Regions from separate parts of the Halomonas sp. TA22 genome, predicted to be linked through region 3. Evidence: predicted binding sites of a transcription regulator. Region 3 holds the regulator's gene; each other region holds the start of a gene.
The links. Region 3 encodes sigma-54, which starts transcription at its own class of promoters, with help from an activator protein. Its sites were predicted from a motif close to TGGCACNNNNNTTGCTNT; they were not measured.
Positions count from the first base shown of each region.

Region 1: the regulator sigma-54 is predicted to act here: its motif matches at 4,105-4,122, upstream of glnA (glutamate--ammonia ligase).
Region 2: the regulator sigma-54 is predicted to act here: its motif matches at 4,330-4,347, upstream of HJD22_RS04975 (circularly permuted type 2 ATP-grasp protein).

Region 1 covers NZ_CP053108.1:47,118-52,767, forward strand. The annotation lists gene ntrC (nitrogen regulation protein NR(I)) at 1-486, opposite strand, end outside; gene glnL (nitrogen regulation protein NR(II)) at 545-1,585, opposite strand; gene HJD22_RS00250 (DUF4124 domain-containing protein) at 1,825-2,409, opposite strand; gene glnA (glutamate--ammonia ligase) at 2,568-3,974, opposite strand; gene HJD22_RS00260 (hypothetical protein) at 4,560-5,111, shown strand; gene HJD22_RS00265 (polysaccharide deacetylase family protein) at 5,217-5,650, shown strand, end outside.
Region 2 covers NZ_CP053108.1:1,058,040-1,063,689, forward strand. The annotation lists gene HJD22_RS04965 (circularly permuted type 2 ATP-grasp protein) at 1-519, opposite strand, end outside; gene HJD22_RS04970 (DUF2126 domain-containing protein) at 662-3,991, opposite strand; gene HJD22_RS04975 (circularly permuted type 2 ATP-grasp protein) at 4,460-5,650, shown strand, end outside.
Region 3 covers NZ_CP053108.1:3,357,896-3,363,545, reverse strand. The annotation lists gene HJD22_RS15940 (HAD family hydrolase) at 1-351, shown strand, start outside; gene lptC (LPS export ABC transporter periplasmic protein LptC) at 357-953, shown strand; gene lptA (lipopolysaccharide transport periplasmic protein LptA) at 1,013-1,480, shown strand; gene lptB (LPS export ABC transporter ATP-binding protein) at 1,501-2,226, shown strand; gene HJD22_RS15920 (RNA polymerase factor sigma-54) at 2,420-3,841, shown strand; gene raiA (ribosome-associated translation inhibitor RaiA) at 4,011-4,319, shown strand; gene HJD22_RS15910 (PTS sugar transporter subunit IIA) at 4,327-4,815, shown strand; gene rapZ (RNase adapter RapZ) at 4,892-5,650, shown strand, end outside.

The DNA.
Region 1 (5,650 bases), 420 kb from region 3:
GATGTGCGACTGGGCCAGGCGCCCAATGGCGCGGAACACCTCCTGCATGGCCGGCGCCTCGCCGATGATCTCCGCCGACAGCCCCTCCGGTGCCACCGCCGGACTCTGCCGCTCGCGGGCATGGGCCACGGCGCGGCGCACCAGTGCCAGCGCCTCGTCGACATCGAATGGCTTGGGCAGGTATTCGAAGGCGCCGCCCTGATAGGAAGCCACCGCACTGTCGAGGTCCGAGTGCGCGGTCATCACGATCACCGGCAGGTCGGGATGCGCCTCGCGCACTTTGGCCATCAGGTCCAGGCCATCGAGCCCGGGCATGCGGATGTCGGTCACCAACACATCGGGAGGCCGCTTGATCAGGCTATCCAGCGCGCTGTCGGCGCGCTCGAAACTCTCCACCTCGAGATCCGGCTGCGCCAGGGCGCGCTCCAGTACCCAGCGAATGGCACGGTCGTCGTCGACGATAACGATACGCGCGGGATCAGTCATGCGGGCCTCCTGCGGGCGTCAAGATAGGTAATGGCGAGATAGCGAATGGCGCTGGACATCAGGTGACCTCCAGCGGCGTGAGCAGGCGAAATTCGGTACGCCCAGGTTCTGAGTCGCACTCGATCAATCCATGATGTTGATACAGTATCGACTGGGCGATGGAGAGTCCCAAACCGCTGCCTTCGGCGCGTCCAGAGACCATCGGATAGAACAGGGTCTCGCGCAGCGCAGGGGGAATACCCGGCCCGTTGTCGATGATTGCCACTTCGCAGACCAGCCGATGGCGATCGGCCCCCAGGGTGAACTGGCGACGGGCGCGGGTGCGAAACACCAGCTGCGGGGCCTCGGTGCCGCTCTCGGTCATCGCCTCGACCGCATTGCGCGCCACATTGAGCACCGCCTGGATCATGCGCGGCTCATCACCGATCAAGTCGGGCAGGCTGGGGTCGTAGTCGCGCACGATCTCGACACTGCTCTGCTCGGCGATCAACAGGGTGCGTACTCGCTCGAGCACACGGTGAACGTTGAGCGGTGCATGGCGCGCCACTTGATTGGGTCCAAGCATGCGATCGACCAGATCGCGCAGCCGGTCGGCCTCCTCGACGATGATGCGGGTGAACTCGACGAGCTGGGGGTTGGGCAGGTCGCGCTCAAGAAGTTGTGCCGCGCCTCGAATTCCCCCCAGGGGATTCTTGATTTCGTGGGCGAGTCCTCGGGTCAGGGTCTTGATCGTCTCCTGGCGCGCCACCAATGCCTCTTCGCGGGAGATTCGCAGCAGCCGGTCACGCGGCTCGATCTCGAGCAGCAGCTCATCGTCTGAAAGCGGCGTCACGGTAAAGTCGACGGTAATGGTCTCGCCCCCCGGCACCGGCAGCAGCGCCTCACGCTGGGTGAAGGGATGAAACTCGACACGCGCCTTGATCAGCACCTCAGCCACCGCGCCATCGATCCCCTCCAGCGTCTCCAGGCGCGTCCCCTGGACTCGGCCAAGACTCACCGCCAGCAGCGCCTCGGCGGCGGGGTTCATCCACCTCAAACGCAGGGTACCGTCGAGCAGCAGCACCGCCGTGGTCAGATGTTCCAGCAATCGTTGATACATGGTGCAGCCCACACTCGCGATTTTCACTATTCATGTGCAAGAAGCGCGCCAAGCGGCTCAATGCGTGGCACTGACGTTCCAGGGGGGTGCAGAAACCCTGAACGCACTATTTTGGTGCTTAAGCGGGGAGAAGGGCAATCATTGGAGTGCAAATGTGACTTCATCACCGTCATTACATCGCCGAGGTTCAGTGCCAAGAAGCGAGGTCAATGAAGTGGGCGAAGACAACAGGGGAGAGGCTAGTTGGGGTTATTGGGGTTATTGGGGTTCTGCGGCAGGTTGACGCTGGCACGCTGCACGTAGAGGGTCACGGGCGCACTGCGATGGCGCACCTGGCCGCGACCATCAAGTAGTTCAGCCTCGAGAATGTGCTCGCCACGATCCAGATTGGTGAGCATGAAGACATCGCTATGTAGTGCCGATTGGCTCACCTGATCGTTCACCAGCAGCCGGATCTGATGATCGTCGCGTAGCGCAGGCTCGATACCCACTTGCACCTGGACGTTACCAGCATGCCCGGTCTGCAGCGTCTCTTCGTTGCGGGGAGTCACGATACGAAAGCTGGAGTATGGCATGAATGGGGCCGATACCGCGCCCTGCCGAGAGGCGGCGGGCGCCTGTAGCTGTGCCGGCGCTGGACGCAATTCCGGCTGGCGTGTCGGGATCACCGTCAGCGGATTGAGCTCGATGCGCTCGCCACCTTGCCTGGGCTGGTCGCTGAAGATCACGTTACCCTGGGCATCGGTGGAGCGATAGATGGACGTCGCCTGAGATACCACCGGGCAGATCAGCATCACGAGTATCACGAGCATACGTATCGACATCACCGCTCCTTGCGGAAAGGCCATGGAAAAGGCGGCATGAGCGCCAGGCAAGAACAGATATGGCCATGTGTCATATCAAGATGAATAGTGACACGCAAAAAAGGGTTCCGCCATGGCGGAACCCTTTGCTACTGCCGTCTCGTACTGGCTGCGACGTATCAGCAGCTGTAGTACATGTCGAACTCGATGGGGTGGGTGGTCATGCGCATGCGCTCCACGTCCTCGCCCTTGAGCTCGATGTAGGCATCGATCATGTCGTCGGTGAACACGCCACCCTCGGTGAGGAAGGCACGATCCTTGTCCAGTGCATCCAGCGCCTGGTCGAGGCTGACGGCCACGGTCGGCACCTTCTTGCCCTCTTCCGGCGGCAGGTCATAGAGGTTCTTGTCCATGGCATCGCCAGGATGAATCTTGTTCTTGATGCCGTCGATACCGGCCATCAACATCGCCGAGAATGCCAGGTAGGGATTGGCGGTCGGATCGGGGAAGCGACACTCGACACGCTTGCCCTTGGGGCTCGCGGTGTAAGGGATACGGATGGAGGCGGAGCGGTTACGCGCACTGTAGGCGAGCATGACCGGCGCTTCGAAGCCTGGCACCAGACGCTTGTAGGAGTTGGTAGAAGCGTTGGTGAAGGCGTTCAGGGCACGTGCATGCTTGATGATGCCGCCGATATAGTAGAGCGCCATTTCCGACAGGCCCGCGTACTGGTCGCCGGCGAACTGGTTGGCACCATCCTTCCAGAACGACTGGTGTACGTGCATACCGGAACCGTTGTCACCCACCAGCGGCTTGGGCATGAAGGTCGCAGTCTTGCCGTAGGCATGAGCCACGTTGTGGATGACGTACTTCATTTCCTGAACTTCGTCGGCCTTCTTCACCAGGGTGTTGAACTTGACGCCGATCTCGTTCTGGCCGGCGTTAGCCACTTCGTGGTGATGCACTTCGACGCTCTGGCCGATCGCTTCCAGGGTGTTGCACATCGCGCTGCGGATGTCATGAAAGCTATCCACTGGCGGAACCGGGAAGTAGCCGCCCTTGACGCGCGGACGGTGGGCCAGGTTGCCTCCTTCGACGGCACGGTCGGTCGACCAGGCACCCTCTTCGGAGGAGATCTTGTACATGGCGCCTTCGATGTCGGCCTTCCAGTGCACTTCGTCGAAGATGAAGAATTCGGGCTCCGGGCCGAAGAAGGCGGTGTCGCCAAGGCCAGTGGACTGCAGATAGGCTTCGGCACGCTTGGCGATGGAGCGAGGATCGCGTTCGTAGCCCTGCATGGTGGCAGGTTCGATGATGTCGCAGCGCAGCACCAAGGTGGCATCTTCGGTGAACGGGTCGAGGAAGGCGGTACCGTCTTCCGGACGCAGGATCATGTCGGACTCGTTGATGCCCTTCCAGCCCTCAATGGAGGAACCATCGAACATCTGACCGTTTTCGAAGAATTCCTCGTCGACAGTGCGAGCCGGAATCGTAACGTGCTGCTCCTTGCCCTTGGTGTCGGTAAAGCGCAGATCAACCCATTTGATGTCGTGTTCTTCAATCAGGGCGAGGGTCTTCTCAGACATGATGTCCTCCACTATATGAGCATTTTGCTCGAATCGTTGGCTTGCGTGTCCAGCACCGTTTTTAGCATGCCCCGGCAACATTGCCCATGGCAGCATTAACGAATGGATACTTTTACACTCTGCACTCTTTAATGCAGACAACGTGCCAAAATGGCGCAAGACCATGGAAACTAAAAGCTAAATATATGAAATATTAATGTTTTTTAGCCATGTCAAGATCGATATAAGTCCATAACCATGCCGCAAAATGGTGCTCACTACCTTCCAAAGCACCTCAAAAGTGCATAAAAAATCATGAATGATCCTTATTGGTGCAAGATTGCCATGTCACTTCTCACTTGAAGCAGCATGGTGCTCCCCATGATTGCCACAGGAGAATCGGACTCAATCGCAGCATGGCTAAAATCATCAATGTAAACCATTGATACTTTGACACACCGAAACGATACTCTTAATTACAAATCGGGAGACCGCTCTGTTTTCCCTCGCTACCCATGCAAGCACTCGTCATCAGACCGACAGGAAATGTAAATGGCCATCGCTTCCAGGTCTTGTGTAGAGCACGACCAAGGGACAAGCGCATCGATGGATGCCTACTTTGTCATTATCGATTCTCACTGGATGGCATCTCGTTTGCCTCGCAGCCTGGCCATGCTGCAAAACGCCACCAGTAGCTATCCAGGCATCATCGAAGTACAAGTCGTCGCCATCAGCGAGAACACTTATCTCTCCTCCCTGAGTCGACGCTACGGCGCTCGCTTTTCCACGATTGCGCTTCCCTCGATAGGCGCACGCAGCAATGAGATCGCTCGGCGCAGCCGAGGACGCCACCTGGTCTTCGCTACCCCCCGCGCCAGGCTGAGCAATGACTGGATCATCAAAGCCGACCAGTGGCTGAGCAAAACTTCCTGGGATGCAGTGATCCTACGCCCGAAGCGGAAGATCGCCACACAAGGCCTGACACGCGGCTTGAGACGACTGTGGCCGATGCCGCCACGCCCCGGCGTGTTGTGTGTCGCTTATGAATGGTTCGAGCGGATCGGCGGCTTTGACCCTGCCCTTGACGATACCGCGCATCAGGATCTCGTGACGCGCCTGCGCGCCTGCCAGGCACGCGTTCTCGAGCTGGAATTATAAATGTCATAAGCCGCTATAATAGGATGGCGCCTTATAAGGAAACACTGGCAAGGAATGCCATCCCGCGGATGCACGAAAGGGGCATGCCCCGGGAAAGGAGGCTTGATGAAAGGAGAGGGATTGGTCAGGGATATCGCGCAACGCCTGCGCGGTCATTGGCGACGCAGCTTGGCGGAGCCGCTCCAGGGCCGCAGCGCCATTCTGGTACTGCATCGTGTGCTGCCTGACGAGGAGGCGGCCCGCTTGCCACACCGGGCCCCTTATTGCCTGGGGCCGGAGAGCTTCCATCATCTGCTGATGAGCCTGGTGGAAGTGTCGCGGATCGTCAGCTTGAACACCGCCCTCAAACCCCATCACGATCCTCAGGCATGTATCGCGCTGACCTTCGACGATGGCTGGCGAGACAATGCCGAGGTTGCCGCCCCGTTACTGGATCACTATGCCCTGCCCGCCAGCATCTTCGTGACCACCGGCCTGCTGGGCCGCCCACGGGGCTTCTGGTGGGAGGTGATCGGCGAGGGTCTTTGGTCACGCCAAAA
Region 2 (5,650 bases), 1.4 Mb from region 3:
TACCCGCCACTCGCCCTTGGCGTCGCGCACCAGATCGATACCGTGAAAGATCAGCCCCGCACGTCCATTGGCCAGCGTCTGATCGCAGGCGAGCAGAAAGCCACTGTGCTCGAGAATCAGCTCGGGCGGCAACAGGCCCTCCTCCAGCAGCCGCCGCGGCCCGTAGAGATCGGTCAGGATCGCCGACAGCAATCGGCTACGCTGCTCAAGCCCGGCTTCTAGGCGCTGCCACTCCTCCATGCCCACCACCAGCGGCAGCGGGTCGATCCGCCAGCCACGTCCCAGGGTGTCGCCATGCATGTTGAAGGTAACGCCATTGTCGTAGAGCAGCCGCTGCACCTCCTCGGCGCGAGCGATCAGGCCGTCGCGGCCAAGATTGCCAAGCGACGCCAGCACCGACTCCCAGCCCGGCCGCAAGCGGCCATCGGCGGCGAGCATGGCATCGAAGCCCGCTCCGCCGCCGTAGCCTTGCAGCAGCACGCGTACTTCAGGCGTAAGTAGGGAGTCGTGTGTCAGCATGGGCAACGTCTTGTCAGCATTGGCCGCAGGTAGGCGTGGTGCTCTGCATTATCGGCCATCGGGCCGTATCATATCATCTGATTAACGCCACCCGGCGGGGCCTATTCTCGATGCAGCCCCCTCTGGCTGGCGTGACTGACGCTCAGGGCTGCCAGCGCAGGTCGAGGGTAGCCGGCAGCTCGAGACTCGGCTCCTCGGGCGGCGCCTCTCGCGGCCCCTGAGAGTGGCCTGCGGTCCAGAAGCGTGCCAGGCGTCGCGCTTCCGCCTCGTTGGCATTGACCGGAAAACTCTCATAGTTGCGCCCCGCCGGGTGCGACACATGATAGGTGCAGCCCCCCACCGAGCGGCCATTCCAGGTATCGATCACATCGAAGACCAGCGGGGCATGGACCGGGATGCGCGGGTGCAGCGCCGAGGGTGGCTGCCAGGCCCGGTAGCGTACGCCCGCGACCCCCTCGCCGGCGCGCCCGCCGGTAACCTTGAGCGGCACGCGGCGGCCATTGCAGGCCACCACGAAGCGATCGCCATGCAGACCCTCGACCTTGACCTGCAGGCGCTCAACCGACGAGTCGACGTAGCGCGCCGTACCGCTGCCGGTGGCCTCCTCGCCAAGAACATGCCACGGCTCGATGGCCTGACGCAGCTCCAGACGCAGCTGCGGCGTCTCGAGGCGACCTTGCACCGGGAAGCGGAACTCCAGAAACGGTGCGAACCACTGCAGGTCGAAGTCGAAGCCGTGAGCCTTCAGATCCTCGATCACCTCGCCCAGGTCGCTCCACAGATAGTGAGGCAGCATCCAGCGGTCGTGCAACGTGGTGCCCCAGCGCACCGGACGCTTGCGGTATGGCGCCTGCCAGCAGCGCGCCACCAGGGCACGGATCAGCAGCATCTGGATCAGGCTCATGCGCGGGTGCGGCGGCATCTCGAAACCGCGCAACTCGAGCAGTCCCAGCCGCCCGCTTTCGCTGTCCGGCGAGTAGAGCTTGTCGATGCAGAATTCGGCACGATGGGTATTGCCGGTGATGTCGGTAAGCAGATGACGCAGCAGCCGATCGACCAGCCACGGCTGGGCGACCTCTCCGTGCGGCATCTGCTGCAGGGCGATCTCGAGCTCGTAGAGCGACTCGTGACGCGCCTCATCGACCCGCGGCGCCTGGCTGGTGGGACCGATGAACATGCCCGAAAAAAGATACGACAGGCTCGGGTGGTGCTGCCAGAACGTGACCAGGCTGGCGAGCAGGTCGGGGCGACGCAGGAAGGGGGAGTCCTCGGGGGTGGCGCCGCCCAGGGTGACGTGGTTGCCGCCGCCGGTTCCGGTATGACGGCCATCGAGCATGAACTTTTCCGTCCCCAGGCGCGTCTGCCGCGCCTCCTCGTAGAGGATGGTGGTGTTCTCGACCAGCGCCGGCCAATCTGCCGCCGGCATGATGTTGACCTCGATCACCCCGGGGTCGGGAGTGATCAGGAACTTCTCGAGGCGAGGATCGGCGGGCGGTGGATAACCTTCGATGGCCACCGGCATGCGCAGTTGCGACGCGGTGTTCTCGATGGTCGCAATGAGATCCATGTAGTGCGAAAGCCGCGTCAGCGGCGGCAGGAACACGAATAGCCGCCCTTCGCGCGCCTCGACGCACAGGCTGGTGTGGATTACCTCGTCATGGCTGTCCTGCTCGGCGTTCGGCTGCTCCTGCACGTTCTGCCCGGGCGAGAGATGGTGCAGGCCATGGGCCTCCTCGCCAAGGGCGGTCTGCATTTCGCTGTAGCGTCGCGCCACCTCGCCATGCACATCGCCCAACGCCGCACGAGGCGCGAACAGCGATTCGGGGATCACCGGCTCGGACCGCTCGATCCAGGGCAGCGCCGCCAGCGGCAGGCGCAGCCCCATCGGCGAGTCACCGGGAACCAGATAGAGATGTTCACGCTTGAGCGGCCAGGCCCCGCTCTCCCAGCGGTGCTCGCGACCTCTGGCATGTCGTAGCGGCAGCGCATAGCCCACCACCGCGCCTAGGCCGCGCTCCAGCAGCTGCGCCAGGCGGCGCCGCTCGGCATCGTCGTTCAGATCGGCCTTACGCGGGTCGACGTTGGCCGGCAGAGTGCCCTCGCGCCACAGGTAGTAGTAGGCATCCTCGTAGGCCGGCACCAGATGGCCGGCATCGACACCGAGGCGCCTAACCAACGCCTCGGAGAACTGCAGCGCCTCACGCTCGCCATGGCCGGGGGCGTTGCGATCGTCGGCGAGCCAGCGTCCCTCGCGCCACAGCGGCACGCCATCCTTGCGCCAGTAGCAGGCCAGTGCCCAGCGCGGTAGCGGCTCGCCGGGATACCATTTGCCCTGCTGATACTGCAGCACCCCGCCTGGCGCGAAGTGGCCGCGCAAGCGCTCAAGCAATTCTCCGGCCAGCTTGCGCTTGGTGGAGCCGAGGGCTGCAACCGTCCATTCGGCACCATCCATGTCGTCGATGGAGACGAAGGTCGGCTCGCCGCCCAGCGTCAAGCGCACATCTCCTGCCGCCAGCACTTGATCGACCTGGAGGCCGAGGACGTCGATCGCGGCCCATTGGGCGTCGCTATAGGGTTGCGTGACACGGGGCGTCTCGTGAATGCGCGTCACCTGCATCTCGACATCGAACTGCACCTCGCACTTCTCTGACGTGCCCGTGATCGGCGCGGCACTTCCCGGCGACGGCGTGGCTGCCAGCGGGATATGCCCTTCGCCGGCCAGCATGCCGGAGGTCGGATCAAGGCCGATCCAACCGGCACCCGGCAGGTAGACTTCGGTCCAGGCGTGCAGATCGGTGAAGTCATTTTCCGGCCCCGAGGGGCCATCCAGTGCCTTCACATCCGGTGCCAGCTGAATCAGATAGCCGGAGACGAAGCGCGAGGCCAGCCCCAGGTGGCGCAGGATCTGCACCAGCAGCCAGGCACTGTCGCGGCACGAGCCTCTGGCGTTGGCAAGCGTCTCCTCGCAGCTCTGCACGCCGGCCTCCATGCGTACCAGGTAGGCGATGTCTCGCTGCAGCCGCTGATTTAACTCAACCAGAAAACTCACCGTCGGGACGGGGTCGCGCGTTACCTCGGCAAGCCAGCCCTGCAGCAGCGCCCCCTGTTCGTGTACCTCGAGGTAGGGCTGCAGCTCCTTGCGCAGCGAATCCGAATAGACAAATGGGAACTGCTCCGCCTCCTCCTCGATGAAGAAATCGAAGGGGTTGATCACCGTCATCGGCGCGATGACCTCGACCTCGACCTCGAGCTGGGAGAGCTTTTCCGGGAACACCACCCGGGCGATGAAGTTGCCGAACGGGTCCTGCTGCCAGTTGAGGAAGTGCGGCCCACCCGACACCTTGAGCGAGTAGGCGTCGATGGTGGTGCGGCTGTGCGGCGCCGGGCGCAGCCGTATCATGTGCGGCGACAGGCCGACGGGGCGGTCGAAGCGATAGGAGGTACGGTGCTTCAAGGCGACGCGTATGGTCATAGGGGCCTCGGTGGCATGCTTTGATCACCGGCAAGCCTTGCCGGCACCCGATTCTCGTGGCAACCCGATCGCACCAGTCGCGCAAGGAGACTCATCACGAGGCAAGTATCGTTCCATTTTCGTCAGCCGACAGTCTTTTTTACCGGCTTGGACGCTCAGGGCTCACTCGCGCCGCTCGTCTATCGCGCCGATTTGCACCATACCATCTCGCTACTTCTTGCCATCTCAGCGGCATGCACCACGCAGGGGCAGGCGATAGCGAATCAGTGCCGTGTCAAGGTGAGCTTGCCTGGCAATTTGTGTCCAGTGAGTGGCAAGCGCGCCCTATCGCGGGGTTCTGGTACAGCGCTTGCACAGTAGATGGTTGCAAATCGAAAACTTTGGTTACCGACGGTGAGCAGCCACGCTCCATCCTGACTATGCTCAATCAAGACGAGTCCGGCCCGAGCCGGTCACAGGGAGACGCCGATGCGCCAGGTGGATTGGAAGCAGTATCGCTGCGATGACTTTTACGACGAGCTGATGGTGTCACCTGGCATACCGCGGGATGCCGCCAGGATGTTGTGCGAAGTGCTGGCGGGATTCGACTCGGAGGAGCTCGCCGAGCGCAAGACGGCGGCAGAGATCGCTATCCGCACCATGGGCATTACCTTCACTGTCTACTCCGAGGGCAGCATGATCGACCGCGCCTGGCCCTTCGATATCGTGCCGAGGATCATTCCCGCCAGCGAGTGGCGGCGAACCGAGGCAGGGCTCAAGCAGCGCGTCGAGGCACTCAATCTGTTCATCGACGACCTCTACCACGATCAGAAGGTGGTGAAGGATGGCGTGCTGCCCGCCGAGGTATTGGCGCAGTCGGTCAATTTCCGCCCCCAGTGCGTGGGTATTTCTCCTCCCCACCGCATATGGGCGCATGTCTGCGGCTCCGACCTGGTGCGCGACAAGGATGGCACCCTCTATGTGCTCGAGGACAACCTGCGCATTCCCTCCGGCGTCTCCTACATGCTCGAGAATCGCAACGTCACCAAGCGCGTGCTGCCCGAGCTGTTCGCCACCGGACGCATCCTGCCGGTGGACGACTACGTGCCGCACCTCTACGACATGCTAGCCAGCATGTCGCCACGCTCCGGTGACGAGCCCAGGGTGGTATTGCTCACTCCCGGCATCTATAACTCCGCCTACTACGAGCATGCCTACCTCGCCCAGCAGATGGGTATCGAGCTGGTGCAGGGTCCCGACCTGATGGTGGACGACGACGATATCGTCTACATGCGCACCGTCGAGGGGCTGAGTCGTGTCGATGTCATCTACCGGCGCGTCGACGACCTGTTTCTCGACCCTGAAGCGTTCAACAAGGATTCGGTGCTCGGTGTTCCCGGCCTGATGCGCGCCTGGCGCAACGGCAAGGTGGCACTGGCCAATGCACCGGGCGCCGGAGTCGCCGACGACAAGGTGGTCTACGCCTTCGTCCCGGCACTGATCCGCTACTACCTCGACCAGGAGCCGCTGCTGCCCAACGTCCCCAGCCATCTGTGCATGTTCGAGGAGGACCGGCGTTACGTGCTCGATCACCTCGATGAGCTGGTGGTCAAGCCGGCCAACGAATCCGGCGGTTACGGCATGCTGATCGGACCACGCGCCACCCCCGCCGAGCGCGAG
Region 3 (5,650 bases):
GGCCGCGATTCGCCGATCGTCAGCCGCCGCGCCGCCGCCCTTGGTATAGAACATGTGAAGCAGGGGCGTGACGACAAGCTCGAAGTGCTGCGCGAGCTGACCCAAGAGCTCGGCCTCGACTTCTCTCAGGTCGCCTACGCTGGCGATGATCTTACCGATTTGTCGGCGATCAAGCGCGCCGGGCTCGGCATCAGCGTGCCCAACGCACCGGCCTATGTGCGCGAGCACGCCGACTGGGTGACTACCCAGACGGGCGGGCATGGTGCAGTGCGGGAAATCTGCGATGTACTTCTTCAGGCCCAGGGCCATTGGGGCGCTGTCGTCGACACCTATCTACACGGCAAGCGTTGAGCTCTATGCCCTTGCGTCCACGCTTCCCGCGCCCCTCGTCGAAACTCTGGCTGGTACTGGTCCTGCTGATAGTGGGGGGCATCCTGGCGCTGCTCGATCAGCGCGACACCTTCGGCCCCGGCCCGGTGCCGCGTGACGATGCCGGCGAGCCGGACTACTACCTTGAAAATGCCACCCTCACCCGCTTCGACGAGCGTGGCGCTCCGCACCAGCGCCTCGACAGCCCGCGCCTCTCGCATACGCCACATGACGACGTGACACGCGCCCAGACACCGGTCGCACGAATTTTCGATCGTCAGGGCCGCACCTGGTTCGGCTACGGCGATGTAGGCATTCTCGGTCCCGGCGGGGATCTCTTGACCCTGGAGGGCAATGCCAGGCTCAATGCTCCCGAAGAAGGATGGCAGCTGGATACCGACATCCTGCATGTCGATACCGTAAACGGGCATGCCTGGAGCGACACCCCGGCACTTCTGCAGCAACCACCCCAGTGGATGCGAGGTGAGCGCTTCGATGCCTGGCTCAACCTGGACCGTGCACGCCTGACCGACGAGGTCCAAGGCTTCCATCCTCCCGAAGGCTATGAGGAACCAGCACCATGAGAGACACTCCCACCCCGACATCTCGCCTCATGGCCTGCATGATGGGTGCTTGCCTGACAATGCTGGCCGCCCTTCCGGCGTTCGCGCTCGAGAGCGATGCTCAGCAGCCCATCGAAGTGGCCGCGGATCGCCTTGATCTCGACGATCGCGCCGGCACCGCCATCTATACCGGCGATGTCGAGATTCGCCAAGGTAGCATGCAGCTCACCGGCAATCGCGTCGAAATCCTGCGCAATGACGCAGGCGAAGTGTCGCGCCTGACCGCTACCGGCGAGCGCGCCTACATCGAGCAGCAGCCGGCCCCGGACGAACCCGTGGTACGCGGATGGGGTCGCACCATCGTCTACCATGCCGCACAGCGCCGCGTGGAGCTGATCGATCGCGCCGAACTGCACCAGGCGCGAGACACCTTCGATGGCGGTTATGTGGAGTATTTTCTCGACCGTCGCGTGGTTCAGGCACGCGCCGACGTCGAGGGCAGCGAGCGCCAGCGCGTGCGCATGACCCTCAATCCCGAGCAGAACTAACTTCTGATCCAAGGCAGCCCATGAAGACCCTTCGTGCCCGGAACCTGGCCAAGAGCTACAAGCGTCGCCGTGTCGTCCATGACATCAGCCTCTCCATCGAACAGGGCAGCATCGTCGGGCTGCTCGGGCCGAATGGTGCCGGCAAGACCACCTCGTTCTACATGATCGTCGGCCTGGTGCGCGCCGATGCGGGCGAAGTACACATCGACGACCTCGACCTGACCAAGGCGGCCATGCATCGCCGCGCCCAGGCGGGCATTGGCTATCTTCCCCAGGAGGCCTCGGTATTTCGCAAGCTCAGCGTGGCTGACAACATCATGGCGATCCTCGAGACGCGCGAGGATCTCGATCGCGAGGGTCGCCACGCAAGTCTCGAGCAGTTGCTGGAAGATTTTCATATCACCCATATCCGCGACAACCTGGGCATGAGTCTCTCCGGGGGAGAACGTCGACGTGTCGAGATCGCTCGCGCCCTGGCAACGGAGCCCGCCTTCATCTTGCTCGATGAGCCGTTCGCCGGGGTCGACCCGATCTCGGTAGGCGAGATCAAGGGCGTCATCAGACAGCTCAAGCGTCGTGAAATCGGCGTCCTGATCACCGATCACAACGTGCGCGAAACCCTGGACATCTGCGACCGAGCCTATATCGTCGGTGACGGTCAGATCATCGCCGAGGGCAATGCCGAAGCGATTCTCACCAACCAACGGGTACGCGAAGTCTATCTCGGGGAAGACTTCCGACTCTAGGTTCAAGAGCCTTCGGCACGCCGCCACTGCTCGGCGGCCGCCATCAACCGCATGAAAACTTTCTACGCTGCCCAATCTGGCATGGTACTTGCGCATGGCATGTTTCTTGCTCAGTTTTCACGCAATTGAGTCTTGCAAGGGATTGCGGCGCGAGCTAACGTGTCGTCTCATTTGTCAGTGAACACCCCTTGCCATGGCCATGAAACCCTCGTTGCAACTCCGTGTCGGCGCGCACCTGACCATGACGCCGCAGCTCCAACAGGCCATCGCCCTTTTGCAGCTGTCGACACTCGACCTGCGCCAGGAGATTCAACAGGCGCTTGAAGCCAACCCCATGCTAGAGCTGGACGACGGCTTCGGCGAGCAGGAGGTCGCCGAAGCGCGTGAAGAGGAGTGGAACAGCGAAATTCCCGAGGAGCTCTCTACTGACAGCGACTGGTCGGACACCTACCAGGACATGGCGCCCAGTGGAAGCAGCTCGGGCGAGGGGCCGGATTTCGAGCGCAACGCTAGTGGCGAGAGCCTCCACGACCACCTCGCCTGGCAGTTGGCGATGACCGATCTCAGCGAGCGCGAACGCATCATCGCCGAGAGCCTGATCGATGCCGTCGATGACAATGGTTATCTCAACGGCGCTCTCGACGAGCTGTGCGCCGGCCTTCGCGACCAGGGGCTGGCCGGACTCAAGAGCACCGAGGTAGAGCAGGTGCTGATGCGCCTGCAGCAGTTCGAGCCCACCGGCGTATGCGCCCGAGAGCTGCGCGAGTGTCTGCTCCTCCAGCTCGGCGTGCTGCCCGAGGAGACACCACTGCTGCCCCAGGCGAAACGTCTTGTCAGACAGTTCCTCGAAGCGCTTGGCAATGACGATCGCAAACTACTGAAGCGGCGTCTGCGCCTCGAGGACGAGGAACTCGACCGGGTCATCGCCCTGATTCGCTCACTCGATCCCCGCCCCGGCCAGGCCTTCGGCGAAAGCGACAACGACTATGTCATTCCCGACCTGATCGCCCGCCATGGCCGTGAAGGCTGGCGCATCGAGCTCAATCCCGACGCCCTGCCGCGTATGCGCATCCAACCCGACTATGCCGCCCTGATCAAGCGCGCCGACAAGAGCGATGACAATACCTTCATGAAGCAGCACCTGCAGGAGGCGCGCTGGCTGATCAAGAGTCTCTCGAGTCGCAATGACACCCTGCTGCGCGTAGGCCGGGAGATCATGGCGCGTCAGATCGATTTTCTCGAAAAGGGCGAAGAGTCGATGAAGCCATTGATACTGGCCGATATCGCCCAAGCCGTGGAGATGCACGAATCGACGATCTCGCGAGTGACGACGCAGAAGTACATTCATACGCCCCGTGGCGTCTTCGAGCTCAAGTACTTCTTCTCAAGCCATGTCGGCGGTACTGGCGACAGCGGCGATGCCCATTCGAGCACAGCGATCCGCGCGCGCCTGAAGAAACTGATTGGCGAGGAGCCAGCGCGCAAGCCGCTCTCCGACAGCAAGCTCGTCGAACTCCTCGAAGCGAGCGGCATCAAGGTGGCCAGGCGGACCGTAGCCAAGTACCGCGAAGCGATGGGCATCCCCCCCTCCAGCGAACGCAAGAGACTCTCCTGAAATCCATGTCTCAAAGCGCGTATCAATGGACGTTAACTCCTAATACATTGAAATAAATAAGCTAAAATAATGAAGGGGCATCCATGTCAAATCCTCGGATGCCTAGGGGTATGCAATAGGGCAAAAAGGGTTACAATCGAACTGCAACCCGCCGCAACAGGAGAGTGTCATGCAAGTGAATATCGCCGGGCACCATGTGGAACTGACCGATGCACTGCGCGCTTACATCAACGAGAAGCTTGCTCGACTCGAACGCCACTATGACAACATTACCTCGGTCCAGGTTACACTCTCCATCGAGAGGGAGCGCCAGCAGGCAGCCAGCACTCTGCACGCCGCGGGTGCAGACATTCATGCCGATGCCGAGGATGGCGACATGTACGCTGCCATAGACGCCCTTGCCGATAAACTCGATCGCCAGTTGGTCAAACACAAGGAAAAGGCACAGGCACGCGCCCAGGGCGTCGGTGCCCGCTGAGCTACCCATGACGTTGCAAACCATCCTACCCCCTGAGCGTACGCTGTATGGTGTCGCCGGGGGGAGCAAGAAGCGAGTGCTGGAATTTTTCAGCACCTTCATCGCCCAGAACACACCAAGTCTCGATAGCCAGGAAGTCTTCAGTCGGCTTATTGGACGTGAACGCCTAGGCAGTACCGGCATCGGCAACGGTGTTGCTATTCCTCATGCCCGCAGCCCTCACTGCAAGGCCCCCTTGGCGGGTTTTCTCAAGCTCAGTGAGGCGGTGGATTTCGATGCCATCGATGGCGAGCCTGTCGATCTGGTCTTCGTACTGCTGGTACCGGAAGAGGCTGACGATACGCACCTGGCGCTCCTGGCCCAGGTCGCCGGCGTGATGAACGACAGCGATACTCGTCATCGATTGCGCAAGAGCGACAGCCAGCGACAGCTTTACGATACGCTCATGGAAGCCATTGCCAAGCTGCGCAACGACGGCTCTAGCGCTCAGCACTGAACTCACTCTATGTCCAACTGTCGATCATGGCCGCTCCAGCGTGAGCGGCCGTTCGGACCGCTCATAGGAGATCCGCATGCAGCTCGTCGTCATCAGTGGGCGTTCTGGATCGGGCAAATCGATCGCGCTGCAGGCGCTCGAGGATCTCGGCTTCTACGCAATCGATAACCTGCCGGCCATGCTGCTCGGCGCCCTGGTCGACGAGCTACAGAACGGGCCATCGCCCCACTCATCGATCGCCGTGAGCATCGATGCCCGCAACCTGCCTGCCGCCCTGGAGCGTTTCCCGAGCCTGCTCGACGATGTGCGAAAGCGTGGCGTGGCTTGCCAAGTGGTCTATATCACCACCGACCCCAAGATATTGCTGGAGCGTTACTCCGCCACCCGGCGCCGGCATCCGCTGACCCGTGAAAGCGAGATGACCCTGGCCGAGGCGATCGACTCGGAAGAGACGGCACTTGCCGACATTCGCGATCTCGCCGACCTGATCATCGATACCTCGCGACTCTCGGTACACGAATTACGTGCGCGGATTGCAGATCAGGTGGCGCAGCATGTCAATCAGCAGCTGACGCTGACCTTTGAATCCTTTGGCTTCAAGCGTGGCGTACCGCTGGATGCCGATACCGTGTTCGACGCCCGCTGTCTTCCCAATCCCTATTGGGACCCAAGGCTGCGCCCCTTCAATGGCCGCGACACGGAGATCGTCGAGTTTCTGGAGAGTTTCCCGGACGTCAGCGACATGGCCAACGACATTCATGCCTGGCTGGAGCGTTGGTTGCCCTCTTACCAGGCGAGCCACCGCAGTTACGTCACCGTGGCGATCGGCTGCACG